One region of the Hydrogenophaga bisanensis genome, then DNA from elsewhere that is predicted to be linked to it. Evidence: predicted binding sites of a transcription regulator. Region 1 holds the regulator's gene; the other holds the start of a gene.
The links. The regulator HrcA, encoded in region 1, represses chaperone genes, less so after heat shock. The targets are predictions, from matches to a motif close to TTAGCACTCNNNNNNNNNGAGTGCTAA.
Positions count from the first base shown of each region.

Region 2: a site for HrcA is predicted at 4,933-4,959, ahead of groES (co-chaperone GroES). Genes of this name have one in related genera too.

Region 1 covers NZ_JBHTBX010000002.1:362,708-369,895, reverse strand. Annotated here, with positions in the region: gene ACFQNJ_RS04465 (RelA/SpoT family protein) at 1-1,855, shown strand, start outside; gene greB (transcription elongation factor GreB) at 1,873-2,427, opposite strand; tRNA gene ACFQNJ_RS04455 (tRNA-Arg) at 2,513-2,589, opposite strand; gene ACFQNJ_RS04450 (extracellular catalytic domain type 1 short-chain-length polyhydroxyalkanoate depolymerase) at 2,694-3,686, shown strand; tRNA gene ACFQNJ_RS04445 (tRNA-Ile) at 3,706-3,782, opposite strand; gene hrcA (heat-inducible transcriptional repressor HrcA) at 3,816-4,835, opposite strand; gene ACFQNJ_RS04435 (NAD kinase) at 4,934-5,848, shown strand; gene recN (DNA repair protein RecN) at 5,913-7,188, shown strand, end outside.
Region 2 covers NZ_JBHTBX010000005.1:242,655-249,842, forward strand. Annotated here, with positions in the region: gene ubiD (4-hydroxy-3-polyprenylbenzoate decarboxylase) at 1-1,104, shown strand, start outside; gene ACFQNJ_RS09680 (type IV pili methyl-accepting chemotaxis transducer N-terminal domain-containing protein) at 1,226-2,020, shown strand; gene ACFQNJ_RS09685 (DUF1513 domain-containing protein) at 2,173-3,276, shown strand; gene ccoG (cytochrome c oxidase accessory protein CcoG) at 3,294-4,727, opposite strand; gene groES (co-chaperone GroES) at 5,046-5,336, shown strand; gene groL (chaperonin GroEL) at 5,382-7,028, shown strand.

The sequences.
Region 1 (7,188 bases):
GAACCAGGCCGAGAGTTTTCGCAAGATGCTGCTGGCCATGGCCAAGGATGTGCGCGTCATCCTGATCAAGCTGGCCGACCGCACCCACAACATGCGGACCATGAGCGACATGCCCCGCAGCAAGTGGCAGCGCATCAGCAACGAAACCCTGGAGATCTACGCCCCGATCGCCCACCGGCTGGGCCTGAATTTCACCTACCGCGAACTGCAGGACCTGTGCTTCCGCTTCCTGCACCCCTGGCGCTACGAGGTGCTGAGCAAGGCCCTGAACAAATCGCGCACACGCCGCAAGGATCTGATCGCCCGGGTGCAAGGTGAAGTCGAAACCGCGTTCGCACGGCAGGGCATGCAGGTGCGCATCATGGGGCGCGAGAAAACGCTCTATTCCGTCTACCGCAAGATGGACAGCAAGCACCTGTCCTTCTCGCAGGTCACCGACATCTACGGCTTTCGCATCATCGTGCCGGAGCTGACCGACTGCTACACCGGGCTGGGGGTTCTGCACCAGCTGTACAAGCCGGTGCCGGGCAAGTTCCGCGACTATGTGGCCATTCCCAAGCTCAATGGCTACCAGTCGCTGCACACCACGCTGATTGGCCCCGTCGGCACCAACATCGAGTTCCAGTTGCGCACCCATGCCATGGACGTGGTGGCCGAGTCCGGTGTGGCCGCTCACTGGCTGTACAAGGCCAGCGAACCCGGCAGCGACACCTCGCAGCGACTGGGCACCCAGTGGCTGCAATCCTTGCTGGACATCCAGCAGGAAACCCACGACGCCGCCGAGTTCTGGGACCACGTCAAGATCGACCTCTTTCCGGACGCGGTCTACGTGTTCACGCCCAAGAGCAAGATCCTGTCCCTGCCCCGGGGCGCCACCGTCATCGACTTTGCCTACGCCATCCACAGCGGCGTCGGCAACAGCGCGGTGGGCGCCATCGTCAATGGTGAGCAGCGGCCACTGCGCACCGAACTCAACAACGGCGACGTCGTCGAGATCGTCACCAGCGACAAGGCCGAGCCGAATCCGGCCTGGCTGTCCTTTGTCAAGACCGGGCGCGCGCGGTCCAAGCTGCGTCACCACCTCAAGACGGTGGCCCACGAGAAAGCCCTGGAACTGGGTGAGCGCATGCTCACCCAGGCCCTGCGCTCCGAAGGCATTGCAGCACTGCCTGCCCAGGATGGCGAGGACAAGGCCACCTGGGAAAAACTGTTGCGCTTCTCCGGCAACCGGACCCGCGAGGAACTGCTGTCCGACATCGGCATGGGCAAGCGCATCGCCAGCATGGTGGGCAAGAAGTTGGCTGTCCTGCTGGCCGAAGCCGGACACAAACCCGACGCCTTGCTGATCAGCCGGGAACGTTACGCCAGCGGACAGGACGAAACCGTCAGCCAGGGCGTTGTCAGCCTGGACGGCAGCGAAGGTGCCTCGGTGCAGTATGCGCCCTGCTGCCGCCCCATTCCCGGCGATCGCATCGTGGGCTACCTGGGCCGTGGCGAGGGCCTAGTGGTCCACGTCGAGGACTGCCCTACCGGCAAACGCCTCTTGGCCCGTGACAGCGAGCGCTTCCTGCCGGTTGAGTGGGCCGACGAACCGGTGCGCGCCTTCGACGCGACGCTGGTCGTGACGGTCACCAATGGAAAGGGCGTGCTGGCGCGCGTCGCCTCGGCCATTGCCCAGGCCGAGTCGGACATCACCCATGTGGACATGGGAGATGAACCGGCACAAACGGCCACCGACATCCGGTTCACGGTCTCGGTCCGTGACCGCCAGCACCTGGCGGCGGTGCTGCGCAGCCTCAAACGCACGACATCGGTCGTCCGGGCCCAGCGCTACAAACCGCCCACCAAGACCTGAGCCTGGCGGCTGCCCCGTCAGGGTGCCGGGTACTCGACCGCCAGCACTTCCAGTTCCTGAACCCCGCCGGGAAGCGCCAGCTTGACCACGTCGCCCACCTTGCTCTTGATCAGGGCTCGGGCCACCGGGGAAATCCAGCTGATCTGGCCCTGGCTGCTGTCGGCTTCGTCGATCCCCATGATGCGCACCGTCGTCTCTTCGCCATCCGAATCCGCGTAGGTGACGGTGGCGCCGAAGAAGACCTGATCGCCGCCATGATGGATGGACGGATCCACCACCTCAGCGATTTCCAGACGCTTGGTCAGGAAGCGGATGCGCCGGTCGATCTCGCGCAGTCGCTTCTTGCCATAAAGGTAGTCACCGTTCTCGGAACGGTCGCCGTTGCTGGCCGCCCAATGCACCACGTCGACGATCCTGGGGCGCTCTTCGTCGATGAGTTGCATCAGCTCGGCGCGCAAGCGGTCGTAACCGGCGCGTGTGATGTAGTTCTTGCCGCCCGGGGCAACCACCACTGCCGGACTGTCCTCATCGTCGTCCTCGTGGTCGGACTCACGGGTAAATGCCTTGCTCATGTGATGCCATCCGCTGAAGGGATACACGAACGAAACGGATTCGCCAAAGAAAAAAGCCTGCAGCGTTGGCTGCAGGCTTTTTATTTGGCGCGGCTGGCAGGATTCGAACCCACGACCCCTTGGTTCGTAGCCAAGTACTCTATCCAACTGAGCTACAGCCGCTGAAGCATGAAGTATAGCATGGTTTTTTGGCGCTTGACCAGCCCCCTGATTTTCTTGGGCAACAGTGCTGGATTGCCTACACTGCGCGCCAGGGGGAAGATGACATGAACGCATCCTGTCGACATGGCTTTCTGTGGCTCATGGCCGCCCTGCTGGTATCGACCACCTTGTCGGCACACGCTCAAGGCCCCTCGCTGCGCGAGCGGCTGGCCGCCCGCCAGAAGGCACCCGACATGCCTGAACTGCAGAGCGTGGTGCTGTCGCATCAGGGGCTGGAGCGACGTTACCTGCTGCACGTCCCTCGCTCGTTGAACCCGGCAAGACCAGCACCGCTGATCCTGGCCTTTCACGGCGGTGGCGGACACGCCGAGTTCATGGCGGATGATGCCCGCTACGGTCTGCGCTCGCTGGCCGATCGCGAAGGCGTGGTGGTGGCCTTCCCCAACGGCTACAGCCGATGGCCTGGGGACAAGCTGGCCACCTGGAATGCCGGCCATTGCTGTGGCGACGCCCGCGACAAGGCGATCGACGACGTGGCCTTCGCGCGTGCGGTGGTGGCAGACATCGGTTCACGCACGGCCATCGATCCGGACAGGGTGTACGCCACCGGCATGTCCAACGGCGGCATGATGGCCTACCGCCTGGCATGCGAAGCCGCCGATGTGTTCCGCGCCGTCGCTGCGGTGGCCGGCACGGACGCGACCCTGGCCTGTCAGCCTGCCCGGCCGGTCAGCGTGCTGCACATCCATGCCCGGGACGACACCCATGTGCTCTACCAGGGTGGCGCAGGGGAAGGGGCGTTTCGTGACCGCTCCAAGGTGATGGACTTTGTCTCGGTCCCCGAGACCGTGGAACGCTGGATCGTGCGCAACCGTTGCACCGGGGCACCCCGTCCGGTCTTGCAGCGCGACGGCGCACGATGCGAAGTGACCGAATCCTGTGACGGTCGTGCACGTGTCCAGCTGTGCGTCACGGAGACGGGAGGACATTCCTGGCCCGGAGCCAGCGTCGTGCGACGTGGCAAGGAGCCCGCCAGCCAGGCACTGGACGCCAGTCGGGTGATCTGGGAATTCTTCAGCCAAGCCCCCTCGCGTTGAGGAGCCTGCGATGATGGGTTGGTAGGGCGTGCTGGGCTCGAACCAGCGACCAAGGGATTATGAGTCCCCTGCTCTGACCAACTGAGCTAACGCCCCACCGAACCCGCTATTGTAGGACGGGCAACGGCCTCACTTGCCGTGGCTCAAGGCGTTGGTCACCAGCTTGGCGGTCACGTCGACGATCTGGATCATCCGGTCGTAGGGCATGCGCTGGGGGCCGATCACCCCCAGTGTGCCGACCACCTGCCCGTCCACCTCGTACGGTGCAGTCACGACCGACAGGTCCTCGAAAGGCACCACCTGGCTTTCACCACCAATATAGATGCGCACCCCGTCGGCCTGGGCCGACACGTCCAGCAGGCGCGCCAGCTGGGTCTTCTGCTCGAACAGGTCGAACATGCGGCGCAGGTTGTCCATGTCGCTGGAAAACTCGCTGACCGACAGCAGGTTGCGTTCACCGGCCACCACCACCTTGTCCTGCTCGGCGCCGGCCTCGCTGCCGATGTCCACCGCCACCTTCATCAGCTCGGCGATCTCGCTGCGCAGGGCTTCCAGTTCCGATTTCAGTCGCTCACGCACCGACTCCATGGCCAGGCCGGAGTAGTGGGCGTTGAAGAAATTTGCGGCTTCCTGCAGCTGGGACTGCGTCAGCTGGGTCTGGGTGTGGATCACGCGGTTCTGCACATCTCCGTCGGGCGAGACCAGGATCACCAGCACCCGCCGGTCGGACAGGCTGAGAAACTCGATGTGACGGAACACGGTCGCCCGCCGGGGAGCCATCACCACGCCCACAAAATGGGACAGGTTGGACAGCATCTGGGCCGCGTGGCTGATCACCCGCTGTGGCTGGGCACTTTCCAGGGCCGGTGCCGTCAGCTCACCCATGCCGGCCAACTCCTCGCGCCGCACCGTGAGCATGGTGTCCACAAACAGGCGGTAGCCCCGCGCGGTCGGAATGCGGCCTGCCGATGTGTGGGGACTGGCGATCAGACCCAGTTCCTCCAGATCACTCATGACGTTGCGGATCGTCGCCGGCGACAGCTCCAGACCCGTTGCCTTGGCCAGCGTGCGCGACCCCACCGGCTGTCCGTCGGCGATGTAACGCTCGACCAGCGCTTTGAGCAACAGTTTGGAACGGTCATCCATCATGGTTCATCCATTTTACGGAGGATGGTCGGCCCTTGCCTGCAGCCCCGGCAAGGGCTTGCCTGCAGCAAGGCCCTGCCTGCCTATGCTGTAATCCGCGCATGATCCAGTCCTCCGTTCCGCAAGGCGCCACGCTTCGGCCGCGCACACTGCGCTTTGCGCATGTGGCCATCATCGGCAAATACCAGGCGCCGGGCTCCAGGCACGCGGTGGAAGAGATCGCGCACTTTCTGCACGACGAAGGCTGCGATGTCTCCCTGGAAAAGGACACCGCCCTGAACACGGGTCTGAGCCAGTATGCCGCGCTGGACGTGCCGGCCATCGGTCGCGACTGCAACCTGGCCCTGGTCGTGGGGGGCGACGGCACGATGCTGGGCATCGGCCGACAGCTGGCCCGCTATGGCGTCCCGCTGATCGGCATCAACCAGGGGCGCCTGGGCTTCATCACCGACCTCCCGTTCGAGGATTTCCGGCAGCGGCTGGGACCCATGCTGCGCGGCGAGTACGAAGAGGACGCCCGATCGTTGATGGCCGCCAGTGTCTGGCGTGACGGCCGCTGCGTGTTCGAGGCCACCGCCCTCAACGATGTGGTCGTCAACCGCAGCGGTGTGGCCAGCATGATCGAACTGCGGGTCGAGGTGGACGGCCACTTCGTGGCCAACCAGCGGGCCGACGGCCTGATCATCGCGACCCCCACCGGTTCCACCGCATATGCGCTGTCGGCCGGCGGACCCATGTTGCACCCCGCCATCGATGGCTGGGTGATGGTGCCGATTGCCCCCCACACGCTGTCCAACCGGCCGGTGGTGCTGTCCTCGCACAGCGAGATCGCCGTCGAGATCGTGGCGGGCAAGGACGCCAGCGCCAATTTCGACATGCAGACGCTCACCAGCCTGATGCACGGTGACCGCATCGTGGTCCGGCGCTCCCCCCATTCGCTGCGGCTGCTGCACCCGGTGGGCTGGAGCTATTTCGACACCCTGCGCATGAAACTCCACTGGAACGAAGGCGCCTGATTTCCGGGCCACAATACACGGCATCCGACCCTTTCCTGTCCGATACGCCGTCCTTCCGACCACCATGAGCCTTCGCCGTATTGCCCTGCGAGACTTTGTCATCGTTCCCGAGCTCGAGCTCGACGTGGGTCCCGGGTTCAGTGTCCTGACCGGGGAAACCGGCGCCGGCAAATCCATCCTGATTGACGCCCTGCAACTCGCGTTGGGCGCCAGGGCTGAGGCCGGTGTGGTGCGCGAGGGTGCTGCCCGTTGCGAAATCAGCGCGGAGTTCGACACGCCGGCTGCCATCCGCAGCTGGCTGGACGATCAGGGCTTTGCCGGAGAGGACACGCTGCTGCTGCGGCGCACCGTCGACAGCGAAGGTCGCAGCCGGGGCTGGATCAACGGCAGCGCTGCCACGATGGCCCAGCTCAAGGCCCTGGCCGACCATCTGGTCGACATTCATGGCCAGCACGCCTGGCAGAGCCTGACGCGCGCCGACGCGGTGCGCCAGTTGCTGGACGCCTACGCGGGTGTGGACACCGCACCGGCCCTTCGTCTCTGGAACGCGTGGCGGCTGGAGCGTCGGCGACTGGACGAGGCCACCGAACGCCAGGCCAGTCTGCAGCAGGAAAGCGAGCGGCTGTCCTGGCAGATCGGTGAACTGGACAAGCTGGCGCCGGGGGAAGACGAGTGGGATGAACTGAACGCCCGCCACAGCCGCCTGGCCAACGCCCAGGCGCTGCAGGAAGCTGCGCAGACGGCCATTCACGCCCTGGATGAAGGCGAAGAAAACGCGGCCGGCATGATTCACCGCGCCCTGCAGGCCTTGCAGGCCCAGGCCGCGATCGAGCCCGCCTTTTCGTCGCCAGTCGAAGCGCTGGAAGCGGCTCTGGCCCAGGTCCAGGACACGGTCCACAGCCTTCACCAGTACGGGCGCCACGGCGATCTGGACCCTTCCGACCTTCAGGCGCTGGACGAGCGCCTGTCGCAGTGGCTGTCGCTGTCCCGGCGTTTCCGTCGCCCCCCCGAGGAACTGCCCGCACTCCTGGCGCAATGGAAAGCCGAACTGGCGCGACTCGACGAAGCCCTCGATCTGGACGCTTTGCAGGCCAGCGAGCGGCGAGCGTTCAAGGCCTTCGATACGGAATGCCGGCGCATCGGCAAGCAGCGCGCCGACAGCGCCCCGCGCCTGGCCAAGGCCGTGACCGCGGCCATGCAGGAGCTGGGTATGCAGGGCGGGCTGTTCGAGGTGGCACTCAACCGGCTGGACGAGCCTCAGGCCCATGGCTGGGAACAGGTCGAGTTCCTGGTGGCCGGTCATGCCGGGGTCACGCCACGCCCGGTAGGCAAGGTAGCCT
Region 2 (7,188 bases), on a different contig from region 1:
CAGGCGGTGGTGATCGAGGGCGACGATGTCGACCTGCATCGCCTGCCCATCCAGCACTGCTGGCCGGGCGACGTGGCGCCACTGCTCACCTGGGGCCTGGTCATCACGCAAGGGCCGCACAAACCCAGGCAGAACCTGGGCATCTACCGCCAGCAACTGCTCTCGCGCAACCAGCTGATCATGCGCTGGCTCGCCCACAGGGGCGGCGCGCTCGACTTCCGCGACCACTGCCGCCAGCACCCCGGCCAGCCCTACCCGGTCGCGGTGGCCATCGGTGCCGATCCGGCCACCATTCTGGGCGCCGTCACCCCGGTGCCCGACAGTCTCTCCGAATACCAGTTTGCCGGCCTGCTGCGCGGCGCCCGCACCGAAATCACTCCAGCCATCGGCGTCCCCCTGCGTGTGCCAGCCCAGGCCGAGATCGTGCTCGAAGGCCATATCCTCCCGGACCCGTTACACCCCAGCGGCTGGCAGCATGCGCTGGAAGGACCCTACGGCGACCACACCGGCTACTACAACGAACAGGCCGAGTTCCCGGTCTTTACGGTCGAGCGCATCACCCACCGCACCGATCCGATCTACCACTCCACCTACACCGGCAAGCCCCCCGACGAGCCCGCCGTGCTCGGCATGGCCATGAACGAGCTGTTCATCCCGCTGCTGCAGCGCCAGTTCCCAGAGATCACCGACTTCCACCTGCCACCCGAGGGCTGCAGCTACCGCATGGCCGTGGTCAGCATCCGCAAGGCCTACGCCGGCCATGCGCGCCGCATCATGATGGGCATCTGGGGCCATCTGCGCCAGTTCATGTACACCAAGTTCATCGTGGTGGTGGACGACGATGTCGACGTGCGGGACTGGCGCGAAGTCATCTGGGCGATCACCACCCGCATGGACCCCGCCCGCGACAGCTTCACCATCGAACGCACCCCCATCGACTACCTGGACTTCGCCTCCCCTGTGAGCGGCCTGGGCAGCAAGATGGGGCTGGACGCCACCAACAAGTGGCCGGGCGAAACCCAGCGCGAGTGGGGCAGAACCATGCAGATGGACCCGGCGGTCAAAGCCCGCATGGATGCCCTGGCTCAAGGTATCGGTCTGTGATGCAGTCCGACGAAGGGGCCCCGTACTGAAACCAACGGCGCCCGATAGCTCCTTCGGACGATGGTGCATGGGGCAGCAAATTCCTACAGTGAACGGCATCATTCACCTACCCGAACTTGCCATGCAACGCCGTCATCTTCTGGTCCTGCTGGGCTCCTCGCCGCTCGCCCGGTACGGCCACGCCCAGCCCACTGAATCCCTGCCGCTGGGCACAGCCATCAACCGTGCCGGTCGCCTGCGCGCGCTGTCACAGCGCATGTCCAAGCTGCATGTCCAGTCCAGCCTGGGTGTGCTGCCCGATCGGGCCCGCGATCTCATGCGCCAGTGTCGCCAACTGATTGAAAGCAGCATGCAGGAGTTGGGACGTCAACCGGCGGGCACCGACACCCAGACGCTCATGCCGCGTTTGCAAGGACACGTCGAACGGCTCCTTGTGCTCACCACCGGCAACACCATGTCCAGCCGGACGGACGACGTGGTCCGCGCTGCGGACGACATGCTCAGGTCGGCCGACGATCTCACCACCGCGTTCGAAAAGCAGAGCAACCAGAGCGGTGCACGGGTGGTCAACGTGGCCGGTCGCCAGCGCATGCTCTCGCAGCGTGCCGCCCGCGCCTACTTCCTGCAGGCGACCGGTGGCGCGGCCTCGGCCGGCCATGCGCAGCAACTGGATGCCGCGCGCCGCGAGTTCGATGACGGGCTGGGCTATCTGAGCAATGCCTCCCTGTCGACCCCCGCCATCCGCCAGCAACTGGAGCTCGCGCGCGGCCAGTGGCTGTTTTTCGAGCAGGCGCTGCGCAAGCCCAGCCAGGGTGACACCCTGCAGACTGTGGCCACCACCAGCGAGCGCATGTACGAGGTCATGGATCAACTGACCCTTCAGTACGACCAGGCGGTGCGCGAACTGTTCCGCTGAACGCTGACACGATTGCATCGGCCGGCACCATCGCTGACTTGCGTCAATCCGGTGACTGATGATTTCAAATATTATTGCGATCGATTCCTATTCGCTTTTTATTTGACTTTCCCATGCGCTTTTCCCGGAACCGTCGCTTTCTGCTGAGCAGGATGTTGCCCGTTGCCACTGCAGCAGCGTCTCTCCCCGCCCTCGCCACGCCTGCGGCGCCCATGCCGGACATGGTCAGGCTCGGTGCGGCCTGGCGCACGGCCGAGGGTGACCGTGCTGTGGATCACGTCGGCATCCTTCAGGTCGACTGGTCCGCCGGGTCGATCCGGATCACCAGCGATATCCGTCTGGACAGCCGCGCACATGGCCTGCTGCCCGAAGCCGGTGGCGGTTTTCTGGCCATCGCCACGCGACCTGGTCGCTGGCTGGTGCGCGTAGACCCCCAAGGGCAGGTCGTCACACGCCGCCGCATCGACAGCGAATCCCCCTTGAGAACCTTCGGCGGCCATGTACTGGCCAGCCCCGACGGCCAATGGCTCTACACCAGCGAAACCGACGTGCAGGATGGCGCCGGCTGGATCTCGGTGCGCGATGCACGCAGCCTTGAACGCGTGGCCGCCTGGCCTTCGCATGGTCTCGATCCCCACCAGATGCAGCTGTCCGATGACGGCCGTTCGCTGTTCGTGGCCAACGGCGGCATTCCCCGGGATACCAGCGGCAAGAAACGCGATCTGGATCGGATGGCGCCGTCGCTGGTACGCCTGGACCTGCAAACGGGACAACGGACAGGGCAGTGGCATCTGGACGATCCGCGCCTGAGCATCCGTCACCTCGCGTGGAACCGCCATGCCGACGGCACACCCCTGCTGGGGATCGCACTGCAGGCCGAGCACGACGACGCCAGCCGCCGACGCGATGCCCCGGTGCTGGCCCTGTGGGATGAGCGCCAGGGCTTGCGCCTGGCCACCCGAGCCGGGGGTGGCGCAGGCTACGCTGGCGACATCAGCGCCGGTCCGGGAGGCGGGTTTATCGTCAGTGGGCAACGCACGGGCGAGGGTCTGCTCTGGCACCCCGATGCCCCCGACGACTGGCTCACCGTGGCCCGCCTGACCGAACCCTGCGCGCTGGCCGCCTGGCCGTCACCCGCCGGTGTGCTCATCGGCGCCGCCCGAGGCATCGCCCGCTGGGGCACGCAGGCACCGGCGGCCATGCTGCCCTGGCCTCAGGCCATGAACCCGGACAACCACTGGGTTGTCCTGGGCTGAGCAGCTGATCGTCCGACTCAGCGCGGGACCAGGAAGGTCGTCTTCTCGTCGACCTTGATCGATGGATCCTGCTGCGCCTGCACGCTGAACCGGATCGGATGCGATCCGGTCTCGGCGCCCGGTGGCACCTGGACCCGCACCGCCACACTGCGGACCTCGGCCGGCAACACCTCCACCTTTGATTCCGACGCCAGGGTGATGCCTTCCATGCCCTCGACGGCAATGGCCACTTCCTGACGCTGTTCGGTCGCGTTCATGATCTGCAGACGGTAGACGTTTTCGATGCGCCCGTGCTCGACCATGCGTGCCATGGAGCCCCGGTCGCGGATCACGTCCACCTTCATGGGCACGCGCAGGAACAGGCTCACACCCACGGCCACCACAATGGCCATGAGGATGGCCGAGTACACCAGCACCCGCGGCCGCAAGGCGCGTCTGATGATCTGCGCCCGGTCCCAGCCCTGCGTCATCGCGTTCTGGGTGGAGTACTTGACCAGGCCCCGTTCATAGCCGAACTTGTCCATCACCTCATCGCACACATCGGCACAGGCACCACAGCCGATGCACTCGTACTGCAAGCCCTTGCGGATATCGATGCCCGTCGGGCAGACCTGCACACACAGGGTGCAGTCCACGCACGAGCCCAGTCCCTTCTCTTTCGGGTCCACCTTCTTGCCCCGCGAACCGCGTGGCTCACCGCGCGCCTGGTCGTAGGTCACGATCAGCGTGTCCTTGTCGAACATCGCACTCTGGAAGCGGGCGTAAGGGCACATGTACTTGCACACCTGCTCGCGCATGAAGCCGGCGTTGCCGTAGGTTGCAAAGCCGTAGAACAGGATCCAGAAGGTCTGCCAGGGCCCCAGGGTACCCATCACCACCTCGGCACCCAGGGTGCGGATCGGCGTGAAGTAGCCCACGAAGGTGAATCCCGTCCAAAGCGCGAACAGGATCCACAGCGCGTGCTTGCCTGCCTTGCGCCCGGCTTTCGCTGGCGACATGGGTGCGCCGTCCAGGCGCATCCGTGCGGCACGGTCGCCCTCGACCCATTTTTCGATCCACAGGAAGATTTCGGTGTAGACCGTCTGTGGACAGGCATACCCGCACCACAACCGGCCTGCCACCGCGGTGAACAGGAACAGCGACAAGGCCGAAATCACCAGCAGCCCGGTCAGGTAGATGAAGTCCTGGGGGTACAGCACCAGGCCGCCCAGGTAGAAGCGACGAGAGAGCAGATCAAAAAGCACCGCCTGACGCTCGTTCCAGTGGATCCAGGGCAGGCCGTAGAACACGATCTGCGTCAGCCAGACGAAAACCCAGCGCCAGCGGGTGAAGAGACCGGTTACGGCCTTCGGATAGATCTTCTTGTGCGACTGGTACAGGGAGATCTCCACCTCCGGCGGCTCTGCGGGGTGGTTGGTGTCGGCGGTGGCGGAAGAAACGTGGGAATTCATCGGATACCTCAAGGGTTTTCCCTGACTTACCAAGATCCATGCCAGACCGGACCACCTCAAAAAATCCAATGCCCACAGCCACTTGCCTCGATGGACCATGCGGCGTCCGCCTGTTCTTTGCCAACACTGGCAGTCATGTCCGCCATTCATGACATACCAAGGGAAAACCGCCCACCCTTGAAAACAGCGACCACCACCCTTATCATTAGCACTCGCTGGAGTTGAGTGCTAACAAGCTGCTCCACATCGTTCGGTGGTCAGTCCTCCTAACTGGCCGCGTTGTCTGATGTCAACCAACCATCCTCATCTGGAGATGCAATGAAACTTCGTCCTCTCGCCGATCGCGTGATCGTCAAGCGCCTGGAAAACGAAACCAAGACCGCTTCGGGCATCGTGATCCCCGATAACGCCGCCGAGAAGCCCGACCAGGGTGAGGTGCTGGCTGTCGGCCCGGGCAAGACCAACGACAAGGGCGAAACCAAGGCCCTGTCCGTCAAGGTGGGCGACCGCGTGCTGTTCGGCAAGTACAGCGGCCAGACCGTCAAGGTCGATGGCGACGAACTGCTGGTCATGAAGGAAGACGACCTCTTCGCCGTGGTCGAGAAGTAATCCTTCCCTCATTCATCCCATTTACCGAAACCGGAGAAATCAAACATGGCAGCAAAAGACGTCATTTTCGGCGGCGAAGCCCGCGCCCGCATGGTCGAGGGTGTCAACATCCTGGCCAACGCCGTCAAGACCACCCTGGGTCCCAAGGGCCGCAACGTGGTGCTCGAGCGCTCCTTCGGCGCCCCCACCGTGACCAAGGACGGTGTGTCCGTGGCCAAGGAAATCGAGCTCAAGGACAAGCTCCAGAACATGGGCGCCCAGATGGTCAAGGAAGTCGCTTCCAAGACTTCTGACAACGCTGGTGACGGCACCACCACCGCCACCGTGCTGGCCCAGGCCATCGTGCGCGAAGGCATGAAGTACGTGGCCGCCGGCATGAACCCCATGGACCTCAAGCGCGGTATCGACCGTGCCGTGGAAGCCCTGATCGCCGAGCTGAAGAAGGCCTCCAAGCCCACCACCACCAGCAAGGAAATCGCCCAGGTCGGCTCCATCTCCGCCAACAGCGACGCCTCCATCGGTGACATCATCGCCAACGCGATGGACAAGGTCGGCAAGGAAGGCGTGATCACCGTCGAAGACGGCAAGTCCCTGCAGAACGAACTCGACGTGGTCGAGGGCATGCAGTTCGACCGTGGCTACCTGTCGCCCTACTTCATCAACAACCCCGAGAAGCAGGCCGCCCTGCTGGACAACCCCTTCGTCCTGCTGTTCGACAAGAAGATCAGCAACATCCGTGACCTGCTGCCCACGCTGGAAGCCGTGGCCAAGGCCGGCCGTCCGCTGCTGATCATTGCCGAAGATGTCGAAGGTGAAGCCCTGGCGACCCTGGTGGTCAACACCATCCGCGGCATCCTGAAGGTCGTCGCTGTCAAGGCCCCTGGCTTCGGCGATCGCCGCAAGGCCATGCTGGAAGACATCGCCATCCTGACGGGCGGCAAGGTCATCGCCGAAGAAGTCGGCCTGACCCTGGAAAAGGTGACCCTGGCCGACCTGGGCCAGGCCAAGCGCATCGAAGTGGGCAAGGAAAACACCACCATCATCGACGGCGCCGGCGCTGCCGCTGACATCGAAGCCCGCGTCAAGCAAATCCGCGTGCAGATCGAAGAAGCCACCAGCGACTACGACCGCGAGAAGCTGCAAGAGCGCGTGGCCAAGCTGGCCGGCGGTGTGGCCGTCATCAAGGTCGGTGCCGCCACCGAAGTCGAGATGAAGGAAAAGAAGGCCCGCGTGGAAGACGCCCTGCACGCCACCCGCGCTGCCGTGGAAGAAGGCATCGTCGCCGGTGGTGGCGTGGCCCTGCTGCGCGCCAAGCAGTCCGCTGGCGCCATCAAGGGTGACAACGCCGACCAGGACGCTGGTATCAAGCTGGTCCTGAAGGCCATCGAAGCCCCGCTGCGCGAGATCGTGGCCAACGCCGGTGGCGAGCCCTCCGTCGTGATCAACAAGGTGCTGGAAGGCAAGGGCAACTTCGGCTTCAACGCCGCCAACGACACCTACGGCGACATGATCGAAATGGGTATCCTGGACCCGACCAAGGTGACCCGCACCGCCCTGCAGAACGCCGCTTCCGTGGCTTCCCTGATGCTGACGACCGAGTGCATGGTCGCCGAGGCACCGAAGGAAGACGCTCCGGCCGGCATGCCTGGTGGTATGGGTGGCATGGGTGATATGGGCGGCATGGGCATGTAATGTCTCCTGCTCTCCTTGCCTGAGGCTCCAGGCCGTTGTTGCAAGGGCTTGCCGTGGCGATGCCACTGTCTGCGCCCTTGCGCCTAGGCCTGAAACCTCATGCAGCGTCGGGATGCCTCTTAGCGTTCTGACAGAGCCCCAAACAAAAAACCCCGCGAAG